2 linked regions of the Gloeobacter violaceus PCC 7421 genome follow. The protein of the gene in region 1 interacts with the protein of each later gene in a pairwise test. Links are inferred from orthologs where the notes say so. Each region holds a gene or a part of one and is shown on either strand. Other genes may lie near its edges.

The links. Proteins that work in one complex are often made in the same cells at the same time.
Region 2: the proteins of grxD (region 1) and GLL_RS03600 interact in binary tests that used the Escherichia coli proteins (3 or more experiments, as listed by UniProt). The link is inferred for Gloeobacter violaceus PCC 7421 from one-to-one orthologs.

Annotation. Positions count from the first base shown.
Region 1 is NC_005125.1:3,541,811-3,549,039, forward strand. Bases 1,707-4,416 are described here. They hold grxD (Grx4 family monothiol glutaredoxin), read left to right. Parts: upstream 1,707-2,747; coding sequence 2,748-3,086; downstream 3,087-4,416. Other genes in these bases: GLL_RS17235 (hypothetical protein), read left to right, coding at 1,707-1,935; gloB (hydroxyacylglutathione hydrolase), read right to left, coding at 1,932-2,690; GLL_RS17250 (mannose-1-phosphate guanyltransferase), read right to left, coding at 3,136-4,416. Outside these bases: GLL_RS17215 (ABC transporter permease), read right to left, coding at 1-196; GLL_RS17225 (phasin family protein), read left to right, coding at 703-1,020; GLL_RS17230 (hypothetical protein), read right to left, coding at 1,035-1,499; more of GLL_RS17235, read left to right, coding at 1,639-1,706; more of GLL_RS17250, read right to left, coding at 4,417-5,643; glpX (class II fructose-bisphosphatase), read left to right, coding at 5,810-6,850; GLL_RS17260 (Uma2 family endonuclease), read right to left, coding at 6,937-7,229. UniProt on the Escherichia coli protein: Monothiol glutaredoxin involved in the biogenesis of iron-sulfur clusters.
Region 2 is NC_005125.1:734,528-741,714, reverse strand. The notes cover bases 2,813-5,480. They hold GLL_RS03600 (BolA family protein), read left to right. Parts: upstream 2,813-3,835; coding sequence 3,836-4,126; downstream 4,127-5,480. Other genes in these bases: GLL_RS03580 (glycogen/starch/alpha-glucan phosphorylase), read right to left, coding at 5,369-5,480; GLL_RS03585 (hypothetical protein), read right to left, coding at 5,102-5,344; GLL_RS03590 (P-II family nitrogen regulator), read right to left, coding at 4,636-5,004; GLL_RS03595 (universal stress protein), read right to left, coding at 4,074-4,628; GLL_RS03605 (hypothetical protein), read right to left, coding at 3,135-3,446. In the rest of the region: GLL_RS03615 (glycogen/starch/alpha-glucan phosphorylase), read left to right, coding at 1-1,064; GLL_RS03610 (phytoene desaturase family protein), read left to right, coding at 1,233-2,789; more of GLL_RS03580, read right to left, coding at 5,481-7,187. UniProt on the Escherichia coli protein: Transcriptional regulator that plays an important role in general stress response. Has many effects on cell morphology, cell growth and cell division. Acts by regulating the transcription of many genes, including dacA (PBP-5), dacC (PBP-6), ampC and mreB.

The DNA.
Region 1 (7,229 bases):
AGTAAGAAGCGAACGTGGTGCCGAATATGGCCGTGTAGACCCCGGTCATGATCAGCGGATTGAGCAGCGACCAGTAAATGCCCAGTGCGGAGCCACGGTAGCGCACCTTGAGGTTGCGCCAGGTGAGCATGAACAGCAACTCCAGGTAGCGCTGAATCGAGGGATAGACTTTTTCGGGCTGAATCGCGCGCAGCATGGCACATTGGGGGATTGGGCACATCCTTTACTATGCACCACCGGCGGGTGGATGCAACGGTCCGCCGGATGCCAAACCGGCCGCACCGCCGCCCTAAAATAGAGGTGGAGGAGTTGGTGCGGTGGTCGCGGGCCGGGCAACCGGCCTGAGGAAAGTCCGGGCTCCCCAACGAGCGGATTGCTGGGTAACGCCCAGTGCGCGCGAGCGTGAGGATAGTGCCACAGAAACATACCGCCGATGGGGGCGCTTGCGCCCCGCAGGTAAGGGTGCAAAGGTGCGGTAAGAGCGCACCAGCGGCATCGAGAGGTGCCGGCTCGGTAAACCCCGTCCTGAGCAAGGCGGGGGACACGTGGGTTGCTCGTTGACCGTCCCCCAACACGCCGCTTGAGGCGCCGGGCAACCGGCGTCCCAGATAGATGACCGCCCCGCCGCGGCTCTGCTGCGGTGGAACAGAACCCGGCTTACGTCCGGCTCCTCCACCTCGACCGATCGGTGAAACCAAACACATGGAAAACAACGTTCTCAAACAGCTGCTGTTGATGGGTGTCGGCGCCACCGCCGTAATTACCGAGCGGCTCCAGCAGGCCGTCGACGAATGGGTGAGCGACGGCCGCCTGCGCCAGGAGGACGCCAAGGAATTTCTCGACGACTTGCTCTTTCGGCTGCGCGAGGAGCAGGGCAATTTCGAAGAGCAGTTCCGCCGCCAGATCAAAACGGTGCTCAAAGAGTACGACGTGCCGAACCAGGCCGAGATCGAAGCGCTCAAAAGCCGCCTCGACCGTATCGAGTATCAACTCAGGCAGTTGCAGGAGCGAGGAGGTTAGCCCGCCGGGGCCGGCTAGCTCAAATTCGAAGGCTCCGGGGCGTGGCCGTCGCGCTCCAGTTCGGCGAGGGCGGCTTTGCCGACGGCGGTAAGGCGCACGTTGTCCACATCCACCGCCCCGTCGATGGGGGTGACATCGCGGATGTTGGGGGCGGCTTCGGGGGCGGGATAGTCTTTTTCCTCGAAGACCGACCCGGCGGGCGGCGGCTCGACGATGTTGTCTTCGCTCACCTGCTTGCGCTCGTCGAATACGCCGTGCTCCAGGCGGCGATCGCCGTAGGAGCCGGGCTCAAAATCGCCCCGGTACATGCGCTTTTGATAGAGATAATCGATGTGCCCGATAATCTCGGCCGGTGTGGCGTCGAGGTGGCCGAAGTCGCGCTCGGACATGGCCGGTTTCGGCTGCACTTCCTGCTGCTCAAGGGCCTGGATGTGCGAAAGAATTGCGTACAACAAATCCCGGCGTATCTTGACTGGCATGGCTCGCTCCTGACTGTGTCTAGAGTGTACCGGCAATCGCAAAACGGTGATCAGCCCTCGGGTAGAACTTGTCCGGCATCTCCGAGTTCGCGGCCGCCCTCGCCGAGGATGTAACGAAATCTAAATTTGGAGGTATGCTATGAAAGAACCGGCCATTAGCGGCGCCCGCGCTTTGCAGCGGGGTTCTCTGAGGGTTCCACTCGTGCCCAACGCCAAACTTTTTTGCACCTCCTTCGGAACGGTCCTCTTTCTTTATCAGGGTGAGCGCTCCATCGATCAGGTTCCCTGCCACTGCTGGCAGGTGGCCGTTCAAGATTCCCGCAGCTCCATCCGCATCACCAGCCAGGTGATTCCCTGCGAGGCCCACCGCGAACCGGCTCTCGACGATGCCGAGACCCTCGCGATGATCTTGACCCGCCGGGCCAACCGCTACTAAAAGCGGTCCTTGAGAGCCCGGAGGTGGGCGAACACCTCCTCCGGCTCGATCGCCCCCGCCGCCCGTTGTAATTGACGGCTTTCCCAGCGCAAGAAAGGATTGGTCGCCCGCTCCGCGGCCATTGTCGAGGGAACCGTCGCTATTTTTCGAGCCCGAAGCACTTCGACGGTGCGCAGCCGCTCCGCCAGTTCGGCGTTGTCCGGTTCGAGGGTGTGCGCAAAGCGCAGGTTGCCCAGGGTGTACTCGTGGGCGCACCAGACTTGGGTTTCCCCCGGCAGTTCGCGCAGACGGCCCAGCGAGTGCTGCATCTGCCGGGCGGTACCCTCGAACAGACGGCCGCAGCCCCCGGCAAAAAGCGTATCTCCGCAGAAGAGGTGCCCGCAACCCGCAAAGTGGTAAGCGATATGGCCGTGGGTGTGGCCGGGAACGAAGATCACGCGCGCCCGCTCACAGCCGAAGGCGACCGTGTCGCCGTCTTCGAGTTCGACGGTCTGGCCGGGGATGCGGCCGCGGTCCCGGCGCGAAGCGTAGACCGCGATGCCGGGATAGGCTTCGAGCAGTTCGCGGTTGCCCCCGACGTGGTCGTGGTGGTGGTGGGTATTGAAGATGGCGACGAGCTTGAGCCCGAGGCGGACGAGCGCTTCGAGCACCGGCCGGGCCTCGGCGGGATCGACGACGGCCGCCGTTCTGGCCGCTTCGTCCTCCAGCACGAACACATAGTTGTCCTTCAGGGCGTTGAGGCGGTGGACCAGCATCGGACCTCCCGGATTGCTGCGTTAAGATCAAGTATTGATGGCCAGGAGCTTGAAACCATGTCCCAGTCAACACACGAAAAAATCGATTCCCTTGTCAAAAATAACAAAGTGCTGATCTTTATGAAGGGTACCCCCCAGTTTCCGCAGTGCGGTTTCTCCGCCGCCTCGGTGCAGATTCTCTCTTCGCTGGGTCACCCGTTTGAAGCGGTCAACGTGCTCGACGATTTTGAGATCCGCCAGGGCATCAAAGACTACGCCAACTGGCCGACGATTCCCCAGGTGTACGTCGACGGCGAATTTGTCGGCGGCTGCGACATTTTGATCGAAATGCACAACCGCGGCGAATTGAAACCCCTGCTCGACCAGGCTTTTGAGGGCGAAGGGGCCAAAGCCTAAATTCTCCCGCCGATGGCCCCAGATATCAGGGAACAGGCCGACAGGCGAGCTAGCGGCGGTCGCGGGTGAACTCCTGCACCACTTCGCGGTACTTGCGCGCCATGCGCTCGACCGATTCGCGGTTGTGGCCGTTGCTGTAAATATGCACCAGCGGCTCGCCCGCATCCGGCAAGATCAGCACCCAGTCTTCTTTAGAAAAGTGCACCTTCACGCCGTCCATCAACTCCAGGCTCTCCTCGGGGTGTGATTCGACCAACTGCCGCATCATCGCCCCTTTGGCGTTCCAGGGGCAGTGGATGACGTGGTGGCGGTGGTGGATGCGCGGCAGATCCTGGCGGGTCTGGGAGAGCGAGCGCTCCTGCTCGGCCAGCATCTCGATAAGACGCGCCACCGCGAACATCGCATCGAAGCCCGGGTGCAGCTGCGGAAAGATAAAACCCATCTCCGCCGAACCCGCCAGCGCGACGTTGTTGGTGGCCGCCGCCGCCTCCATCAGCGCGGTCGGGCTCGCCTTGGTGCGCACTACGCGGCCGTCGTGGCGGTGGGCAATTTGCTCGACGACGCCGGAGACCTCGGTGGGAACGACCACGACCGCGCGCGGGCTGTCGGTGAGCACCAGTTCGACCAATAGCGCCGTCAGCTGCTCGTCTTTGATGGCGGCCCCAGCTTCGTCCACCAGCGTGAAGCGCTCGCCGTTGGCGAAAATCTGCACCCCGAAGGTGGCCTGCAGCGCTTCGACGACGTTGCCCAACTGGGTGAGCAAACTCTCGCGCTGCTTGCTGGTGGGAGGGGCGTTGGGGGTGAGGGCGGCGTTGAGGACCACCGCCTCGCAGCCCAGTTTGCCCAGCAAAGTCGGCAGTACCGCCCCGGATACGCCGTAGGCGTAGTCGATCACCACCCGGGCGGGGCTGTTGCGCAAGGCGACTGCGCTTAAGTGATCGATAAACCCGGCACCGTAGAATTCGAGCGTGCGCGAGGGGTAGGTGATTTCGCCGATTTCGTCGATGCGGGCGCGGCGGAAATCCTCTTTAAAGAAGGCCGACTCGATCTTCTTCTCGCGGCTCTTGCCGAGGTTGATCCCCTGGGAATCGAAAAATTCGATCAGGGTGCGGTCGTTGTGCTCGGGGTGGACGCGCACGTGGATGCCGCCGTTCACTTCGAGCATCGGGGCGACGTAGCGGGCGATCGGGATGGCGGTGGCCTCCAGGTTCTGGACGTTCACTCCGACGCTCATCAATCCCGAGACCAGCGAGCGCGAGATCATCCGCGAGATGGCGCGCTGGTCTCGGCTCACCTGCACCTGGGCACCGGGCTTGAGGGTGGCGCCGTAGGCGGCCCCCAGCTTGACGGCGAATTCGGGGGTGATCTCGACGTTCGCCAGGCCGCTTACACCGCGCTGCGAAAACAGATTGCGGATCGCCGTGGTGCCCCAGATCAGGTTCATCGTCACATGGGCGCCCACTTCGACCTTCTTCGAAGGCCAGAGGCGCACCTCAGGAGCGATCACCGCCTCGTCGCCCACCGTGGTGAGCGCTCCGACCACCGAGCCTTCGAGCAATTGCGCACGCCTGCCGACGCGCGCCCCGCGGGCGATCGTGCAACCCCTCAGGTGCACTTCCTCGCCGATGATGGCGCCGTTCCAGATCACCGGGCGCTTGAGGTCGGCCGCAGCCCCCACCGTGACGTTGTCGCCGATGATCGTGCCCGCGGAGAGCCGGGCGCGCGGGCCGATGCGGCAGTTGTGGCCGATGATCAGCGGCGGCTCCAGGTGGACGCTCGGATCGACGAGTGTGTTGTCGCCTATCCAGATGCCCTCGGCGTGCTGCCGGTAGCCGTGCTCCAGGCGAATCTTGCCCGCCAGGGCGTCGTACTGGGCTTCGCGGTAGGTGTCGAGGCTGCCCACATCGCACCAGTAGCCCTCGGCCACGTAGCCGTACATCGGCTCGCCCTTGGCGAGCAACTTCGGAAAGAGATCTTTGGAAAAATCGACCTCGGTGTCGGCGGGCAGGTATTCGAGCACCTCCGGCTCCAGGATGTAGGTGCCGGTGTTGACCGTATCTGAGAACACTTCGCTGGTGGAAGGCTTTTCTAAAAAGCGCACGATCCGGCCATGGGCGTCGGTGATCACGACGCCGAATTCCATCGGATCGGGTACCCGGGCAAGCACCAGCGTCGCCTTCGAGCCGTGTTCTTTGTGAAAGGCGACGGCCGCCGAAAGGTCGATGTCGGTGAGCGAATCGCCCGAGATGACGATGAACGTCTCGTGCAGCAGGTTTTCGATATTTTTGACGCAACCGGCGGTGCCGAGCGGCTTTTCTTCTTCGACCGCATAGGTCATGCGCAGACCGAAGTCGCTGCCGTCGCGAAAATACTCGCGCATCACATCCGGCAGATAGTATAGCGTCGCAATCACTTCATCGACGCCGTGGCGCTTGAGCAAGTTGAGAATGTGCTCGGAGATCGGGCGGTTGAGAATCGGAACCATCGGCTTGGGCAAATCGCACGTCAGGGGCCTCAGCCGTGTGCCCGAACCGCCCGCCATCAGTACTGCGCGCATCAAGATACCTCCTCGCCCACTGCAGGTGGGTAGCCCTCCACCCGTCCAGTGTATGGGCCGGCCGGGGGATTTGCCAGGAGCCTCGGAGGCTTCCGGCAATCCCTTTCAAGGCGTCCGGGGCGTTCTGGTACACTGAGGACCGCGGATGTAGATGAGGTGCGCGGCCATGGAAAAAACCCTTGGCTTGGAAATTATCGAGGTAGTCGAGCAGGCCGCGATCGCGTCGGCCCGCTTGATGGGCAAAGGACTCAGAAACGAGGCGGACGGTGTCGCGGTCAAGGCGATGCGCGACCGCATGAACCAAATCTATATGCGCGGGCGGATCGTGATTGGCGAAGGCGAGCGCGACGACGCCCCGATGCTCTATATCGGCGAGCAGGTGGGTATCTGCACCCAGCCCAACGCCGCCCAGATGTGCAGTATCGACGAACTGCTCGAAATCGACATCGCCGTGGATCCCTGCGAGGGCACCAACCTGGTGGCCGAGGGCCGGCAGGGTTCGATGGCGGTACTGGCCATCTCCGAAAAAGGCGGTCTGTTGGGGGCACCTGACCTGTACATGAAAAAGCTTGCCGCTCCGCCCCAGGCCAAAGGCAAGGTCCATATCGACTACCCGGCCACCAAGAATTTGCAGATCATCGCCGAGTGCCTCGATCGCGCTATCGAAGATTTGGTGGTGATCGTCATGAAGCGCGACCGCCACAAAGACTTGATTAGCGAGATCCGCTCGACGGGGGCGCGGGTGCGCTTCATCGACGACGGCGATATTTCGGCGGCCCTTTCGGCGGGCATCAACGGCACCGGCGTGCACGCGCTGATGGGCATCGGCGCGGCCCCCGAAGGGGTAATTTCCGCCGCTGCCCTGCGCTGTTTAGGATCGCACTTTCAGGGCCAGCTCATCTACGATCCCGATGTGGTCCAGACCGGCCTGCTCAAGGGCACCAAAGCCGAAATCGAAGAGCAGCTCAAAGCCCAGGGCGTCGAGCAGCCCGACAAAGTCTGGGAGGCCGAAGAACTCGCTTCCGGCAAGAATGTGCTCTTTGCCGCCTGCGGGATCACCGACGGCGATTTTATCAAGGGCGTGCGCTTTTTCACCGGTTCCGCCCGCACCGAGACGATGGTCATCTCCAGCCAATCCAACACCGTCCGCTTCGTGGACACCGTCCACATCCTCGACCCGGCCCACCATGCCTCGCTGGTGATCTGACGTCTATTGCTGCAATAAGCGCAGGAAGCACGGTCCAGGCGGCTGTGCCCTTTTGTTTTGTAGAGTTTGCTTGTCTGGACATTTGGTTAAAGACTATCCGGATCAATGCCCATCGCCCGCAGCCGTTCAGCAAGCGCCTGGGCGCGTTTTTCTGCCTCCAGGCGCGCCTGCCGCTCCCGCTGGGCCTGCTGTTCGGCCTCCTGCGCCCGGTAGCGCTGATATTCCTCAGGCACCGGATAGCGCTCGCCCCCTTCAGCGAACCAGAACAGCCATTCACGCTGCCAGCCATCGATTTGCCCTTGCGATCGACCGATACCCAGACCAATCTCAGGCAGCCAGACCGGTTCACCGACCATCCGCACATACGCCCCCCCAACCA
Region 2 (7,187 bases), 2.8 Mb from region 1 along the record:
CCAACGGCGTCACCCCCCGGCGCTTCGTGCTGCTGTCCAATCCGAAGCTGGCGCTGCTCTACACCGAGCGGCTCGGCCAGGAGTGGATCCGCGATCTCGCCTTACTGCGCAAACTCGAAGACCACCTGCACGACGCCGATTTTCGCGCCTCCTGGAAACAAATCAAAGCCGACAACAAACACGATCTGGCCGAATACATCCTCCATTTCAACGGCATCGAGGTCGCCCCCGATTCGCTCTTCGACATCCAGGTCAAGCGCGTCCACGAGTACAAGCGCCAGTTGTTGATGCTCCTGTATGTCATCACTCTCTACCACCGCCTCAAGCAAAATCCGGCTATGGCCCTGCAGCCGCGCACGTTCATCTTTGCGGGCAAGGCGGCGCCGGGCTACACGATGGCCAAGCTCATCATCAAATGCATTCATTCTGTCGCCGCCATCATCAACGCCGACCCGGACGTGGGCGGGCGGCTCAAAGTCGTATTTCTCGCCAACTTCAACGTCTCGCTCGCCCAGCGAATCTATCCGGCCGCCGATCTGTCCGAGCAAATTTCGACCGCGGGCAAGGAGGCAAGCGGCACCGGCAACATGAAATTCGCCATGGGCGGGGCGCTCACCATCGGCACCCTGGATGGCGCCAATATCGAGATTCGCGAGCAAGTCGGGCCTGAGAACTTTTTCTTGTTCGGGCTCACCGCCCAGCAGGTCTACGCGCTCAAGGCACGCGGCTACCACCCAAACGATTACTACCAGACCAACACCGAACTGCGGAGCGTCATCGATCTGGTGGCCTCGGGGCATTTTTCCCCCGGCCGGCCGGATCTGTTCAGGCCCCTGGTCGATGCCCTGATGGCCCGCGACGAATACTTGCTGTTTGCCGACTACCAGGTCTACCTCGACTGCCAGCAACAGGTAGACGCTGCCTTCGCCGACTCCGAGCGCTGGACGACCATGTCGATCCTCAATGCCGTGCGCATGGGCTATTTTTCCTCCGACCGCAGCATGGGCGAGTACTGCCGCGACATTTGGAAAACCGGACCGGTTGCTGTCGAACTAAACGGATAGTCCGCGCTAGAATTGATCGCACCGGACGACCCGGATTCGAGACAGAAAACAGCACTGTCTATACCGCATCGAAATAAACTCGTCCTTGAATCCGAATCGCCCGCCAGTGGTGCCGGGGATAGGAACGGACTGTGCGTATAATCTCTGCCTCAGGTTATGGAGGTAGTGATGGAGAATTTTGATTTTGTCGTACTCGGAGCGGGACTGGGAGGACTCTCGGCGGCAGCCTGCCTTACCCGCCAGGGACACCGCGTCGCCGTCCTCGAACAACACTATCTGCCCGGCGGCTGTTGTCATACGTTTGACTACGGAGACTACCGCTTTTGTGCCGATGTGCACTATGTCTCCCAGTGCGCCCCGGAGCAGACCATCGGTCAGTTTCTGCGCCACATCGACCGGCAAATCGAATTTAATTCCCTCGATCCCGAGTGCATCGACCGGGTGGTGACACCGGAGGCCGACTTTGCCATTCCCCTCGGTTGGGAGCGATTGCGCGAGCGGCTCATCGCGACTTTCCCCGAGGAGACCGTCGCCATCCGTCGCTACTGCGATGCGATCAGCGGGTTGCACGAGGAGATGCGCGCACTGCTGCGCGAAGTCAACTGGTTCGATCAAAAATGGTCCGACTGGTTAAAGTTGCCCAAATACTGGAATTTATTCGCCAGGCGCCACTGGACGCTGCAGGATCTTTACGACGAAGTGGGTCTCTCGCCAAAGTTGCAGGCGATCCTGGCGGGCCAGAGCGGCGATTACGCCCTGCCGCCGGCGGAGATAGCCCTTTATACCCATACCTCACTAGTACGCGACTACGCCGAAGGCGCCTATTACCCCCGGCACCACTTCAAGCACTTCGTCGATACGATCGCATCGGCGATTGTCGAGGGCGGCGGGGCGGTGCACTACCGAACACCCGTCGAGCAGATCCACATCAAAGATCACCGCGTGGACGGGATAGTGGCCGCCGGGAAGCTCTACCGGGCCGCCGCCTACATCAGCGATCTCGATCCGAAGCTCACGGTGGGGTTGATGGACGATCCCACCGCCCTGAGCGAACGGGAGCGGCAGCGGCTGACCGGCTACGAGTACTCGGCGAGTGCCTTCAATGTCTATCTGGGTCTGGATAAAACCTTCGACCCAAGCCGCTACGGCATCGGCAACTGGAATATCTGGTACTACCCGGACGGGGATCTCAACGGCGCCTACCGCCGCCAACTCACAGACGACCTTGAGCGGCCCTGGATCTTCCTATCCTGTCCGACGCTCAAATCGAACGAACCGGGCATGGCCCCGGCGGGCAACCATGTGCTGGAAATTGCCACCGTCTGCGCCTACGCGCCATTTAAGCAACTGCGCGAGACTAAGCCCGAGGCGTACAAAGCGCGCAAGCGCGAGGTCTACCGGCAGGTGATGGAAAGCACCCGCGACTTGATCCCCGACATCGACAAATACGTGCGGATGAAAATTTTCGGCACGCCCACCACCAGCGAGTTCTATCTCGGCCAACCCGAGGGCAACATCTACGGCGCCAAGCTCATCCCCAGCCAGGTGGGCCTGCACCGCCTGGGTTACCGCACGGAGTTGCCGAATTTGTTTCTAGTCGGAGCCAGCGCCGGCTACCCGAGCGTGCCGGGGGTGATCGGCAACGGCATGGACGTAGCACAACTGCTCACCGGCCAACCTATCCGAAGCCGACCGGGCTCCGCCCGGCCACTGGTGCGTAGTTAGAGAGGTATCGGGTGTTAGGTGTCCCGGCCGGCAGCACCCTTCATGGGCAACAGCTTCCGTTCTGGCACCCGGCACCTTGATGCGTCAGCATCTCAAAACCAGGAGCAGCCCAACGACCAGCCAGCCCTTTCGCCGCAGTCGACACGCGTCGTGCACGCACTGGAAAAATAAACCCATCCCACCCACAAACTCTCGTTCCTGGCCGTGCCGCTAAGTCCGGGGGGTGTCGGGGGGCTGGCAGCCCCTCGACGCGGGGAGGAGGAGAGCGCGAGAGGGGAACCCGAAGGGGGTTCCACCTCTCGCTCCACAGACTGTCGTGCAAAACCAACCGCCAAATATCAGGCGTCAGGCGCGCTGCAGAGTATAGCCAAGCCGCAGCAGCCGGCTCAAAATCGGATAATCGGCGTTCTCGTTGCTGAGGCCCGGTCCCCACCGATCCGGGTGAATGAGCCGCTTGCGCTCCAGTTCGAGGCGATTGAGCATCATCGCCGCCTCCTGCAGGCACTCCTGATACAGGTGCGGAAACATCTGAGCGACGTGGACTTTGTTGCAGCGGTCGATCACGTAGAGACGCTGCTGCTCCCAGCGGAGATTTTTGACGGGCAAACCCGTCGCCCGAAGCGTGTCGTTGCGGGTGCTGCGGTGCTGATTTGGCACGGGAAGGTTCCTCAACTCTGGCGGTAGGTTGCTTGCATACACGGATGCCACAGATCAAGCCGGCAAGCCAATCGCCGACTCGACATCCGCACAAAGGGCGCCCGGTGGACGCTTAATAGTTGCTGTAGACAAACCTTTAAGTGGCGACGGCTGAAGGCACAACGCCCCGGGCATCCTGCTACATCCAGGTGAATAGACACTTGAGTAAATAATTATTTCTGCATTCTAACCTCCCGGCCGAAGTTGGGGATCTGCCCCCGGGTGCCGGACAGCTAGCATAGGACCGTTGCGCAAACCCGGCAGGCCATGACGATTCGAGCAGCACTTCCCCGAGCACTGGCAGCACATCCGACGGGGCTACATCACAAAGTTGCAGGACAGTGACACCCATGAACACCGCCCAAAAAATTGCGGCGATCCTCAAAAGCCGGCTTCACGCCTCGGTGGTCGAAATCGAGGATCAGAGCGATCGCCACGCCGGACACGCCGGGGCGGCCGGGGGCGGTGGGCACTACAACGTGCTCATCGTCTCGGAGCGCTTCGGCGGTTTGCCTGCGATCCGCCGCCACCGGCTGGTCTACGAAGCGCTCGCCGCCGAGATGGGAAGCGCAATTCACGCCCTGTCGCTCAGGGCGCTCGCCCCCGACGAGTGGCAGGCTTCTGCAGACCGGCCTCAATAGGCAAGGGTTTGTCCTCATCCTCCGCACCGGTAACCACCAGCACCGAGCAGGGGGCGTGGTGCAGAACGTAGTTGCTGATGCTGCCTAGAAGCATCTCGCTGATGCCGCGCCGTCCCCGCCGCCCGGTAACGATCAAATCGGCGCTCCAGGCGCGGGCCAACTGGCAGATCTGCGGGCCGGGGCTGCCGGCGCTCTGGCTAAATTCGGCAATGACCCCGACGGCGGCGGCCCGCTCGGCGAACATCTGGAGCATCGCCCGCCCCAACTGCTCGTAGCGCTCCCACTCCCGGCGATAAAACGCCAGGGTCTCGTCGTCGAAACTGAGCGGATGGAAGTCGGTGATCGCCGGAACGACCAGGCCGGGGCTGTTGTCTTCGTCCCCCGACAGCACGTGCATCAGCATCAGCGACCCTCCGCCGAGGCGGGCGAGGGCAAAGGCTTTCTCGAAGACCAGTTCGTTGCTGGAAGACTGATCTAGGGCGACGAGGATTTTTGTGAACATGGTGCCCTCAGTGAATCAGGACTGCCGGACTCTCGAAGCGGACCGCCTCCAGGTCGCACTCGCCGGTGCGCACCCGCACCGCCTGGGTGACAGGCAGCACAAAGATTTTGCCGTCGCCGACGCTGCCGGTGCGTGCCGCCTGTACGATTCGCTCGACAACCGTCTCGGTGAATTCGTCAGGTACGACGATTTCGAGTTTGAGCTTGGCAAGAAACTGCGCGGCGCTCCCGAATCCCCGAAAGATCACCGAATGGCCGCGCTGCCGGCCGAAGCCTTCAACCCGGCTGACGGTCATGCCCTGCACACCGATGGCCGCCAGGGCCTGCTCGACGGCGTCGAGCCTGGAAGGTTGGATGATCGCTTCGATTTTGTTCATGGCGGTGCGTTCCTCAGGATGAGCGGCTGCAGGTGCATTCAGGCTAGACCTTGCCGGTGAAAAACTCGGGAATCCCTCTATTCAGCAGCCGCTCAATTCAGCAGCCGCGGACACTCAAGTAGAAATCATCCTGGGGAAGATAGGTCGCCTCGATGCAGCCGCTGTCGCCGAGTCGGCCGCGCAGGATCCGGGTGCACTGCGCGCAATGGCCGTGCCAGACGGTGCCGTCGCGGTGCCAGGCGATAGGCGAACCGCAGTGGAGACAGCCGATCGAGCAGACCGGTCGGCTGTCGGCAGCGTGGGCAATTTTCCTGACGGTGTGGAGGGTTGGGGTAGTCATCTGAGGCTCCGCTGAAAATAGAACTTAGAGGTGTTCGCGCCCCTTGAGGGCGATCACCTGCTGGCTGTAGGCATCGAGGTGGACTTTGACCGGTTGCAGCCGCCAGATGCGGCTGCAGTACTCCCGCGCCGTCCGGTCACAGCAGACGGCCCCGAGGCGGCTGACGCTCTCGATCGAGAGTCGCGTCCACAGGGCCAGGTCGCGGTAGGCGGCATCGACGCTCCCTTGACCGTCGACATAGGACTGGTAGTCGACCAGATTCAGCGCTTCGTCATCCTCTACCATTGCCGCGACAATGGGCTTGAACTGTTCGCTGTCGCCGTGGCTGAAGTAGCCGGTGGCGATCTGGTCGACTACCTGCCGCAGGAGCGGGTTGCTGTGGTAGAAAGCCATCGGCTGGTACTCGGTGAGTTTGAGCGCCTGACCCTCGCCGGTACTTAGACCGAACTCGAAGAAACGCTCGCGGCCGACGGTCCGTTCGATCTCGAGATTGATCCCGTCGGGGCTGCCCAACAGCAGGGCGCCGTTGAGGGCTGCGCAGAGGCTGCCGGTGTCGCCGGCCTGAAAGCCCGGCAGGGCGTCCTGCTCGGCCAGATCCGCCGCGGCGAAGATTTTTTGGGTCAGGGCGACGGTGGGTTCGGGCACGAAGACGACCCGGATCCGCCCGGCCACGATCGGATCGGCGTTGACGACCGCGCCGACGGCGTGGATGAGTTTGACAGTCAGGCGGCCGAGCGGATCGCCGGGCCGGGGCCATCCCGAAAAGATGAACGCGCGCGGGACGATATTAGCCCCGGGTTCGCTCTGGAGGCGATTGAAAAGGGTGACGATGTACAGCGCGCTGAGCAACTGTCGGCGACACCCCTCGAACGGTTCGAGCCGAATATCGAAAAGGGCCTCCGAAGAGAGGGCGACACCGCTCGTGGCGAGCAATTGAGCGGCAAGGGAACGCTTGTGGGCCTGCTTGATTTGCCGCCAGCTCCGTTGAAAGTCCGGGTCGGCGGCGTGCCGACGCAGGGCGTCGAGTCCCTCCGGGTGCGTCAGCCAGTGGGGGCCGATCCGCTCGCCGATCAGCCGGGCGAGGGGCGGATTGGCCAGCACCAACCAGCGGCGGGTCGAGACGCCCGCGCCGATGGTCTGAAATTTTTGCGGCCAGAGCCGGTGAAAATCGGCAAGTACGGTCTGCGCCAGCTGCCCGGTAGCGCTCTCGGAGGTGCCGACCACCGTGTGACAGGCAATGCAGGCCAGGTGAGCCAGGCGCACCTGATCGTCCGCAAAAAGCGACAGGCGGGCAATTTGCGCTTCGTCCACCAGAAGTGCTTGCAACTGCAGGCGGAATCGGCGGTCGATCTCGCGCAAAATCTCCAGGTGCCGGGGCAGCCAGCGCTCAACCAGCGCCACCGGCCAGCACTCAAGCGTCTCCACCGCCCAGGTGTGGGCGGTGGCCGAGAACATTCGGCCGGTCATCTCCCAGGCTTCCTCCCACCCCAGGTCGTGGCGATCGACCAGGATCCGCATCCATTCGGCAATGGCGATGGGCGGGTGGGAGTCGTCGATGTGGATGGCCGCGCGCTCGGGCAGCTCGCCGAGCGGGCGGCCCGTCTGGGTAAAAAGCCGCACGATGTCGTGCACGGAGCAGCAGGCGAGCAGATACTGCTGTTGCAGGCGCAGCCGCTGGTGGTGGGGACCGTCTCCCGCCGGGTAGGGTACCCGGGTGATCAGCTCGCAGTCGAGTTTCGCTTCGACGGCGCGGGCGTATTCTTCCGGATTGGCCACCGGCGCATCGAACTGCTCGCTGGCCCGGGCGCTCCAGAGACGCAGGGTATTGACGGTGTGGGTGCGG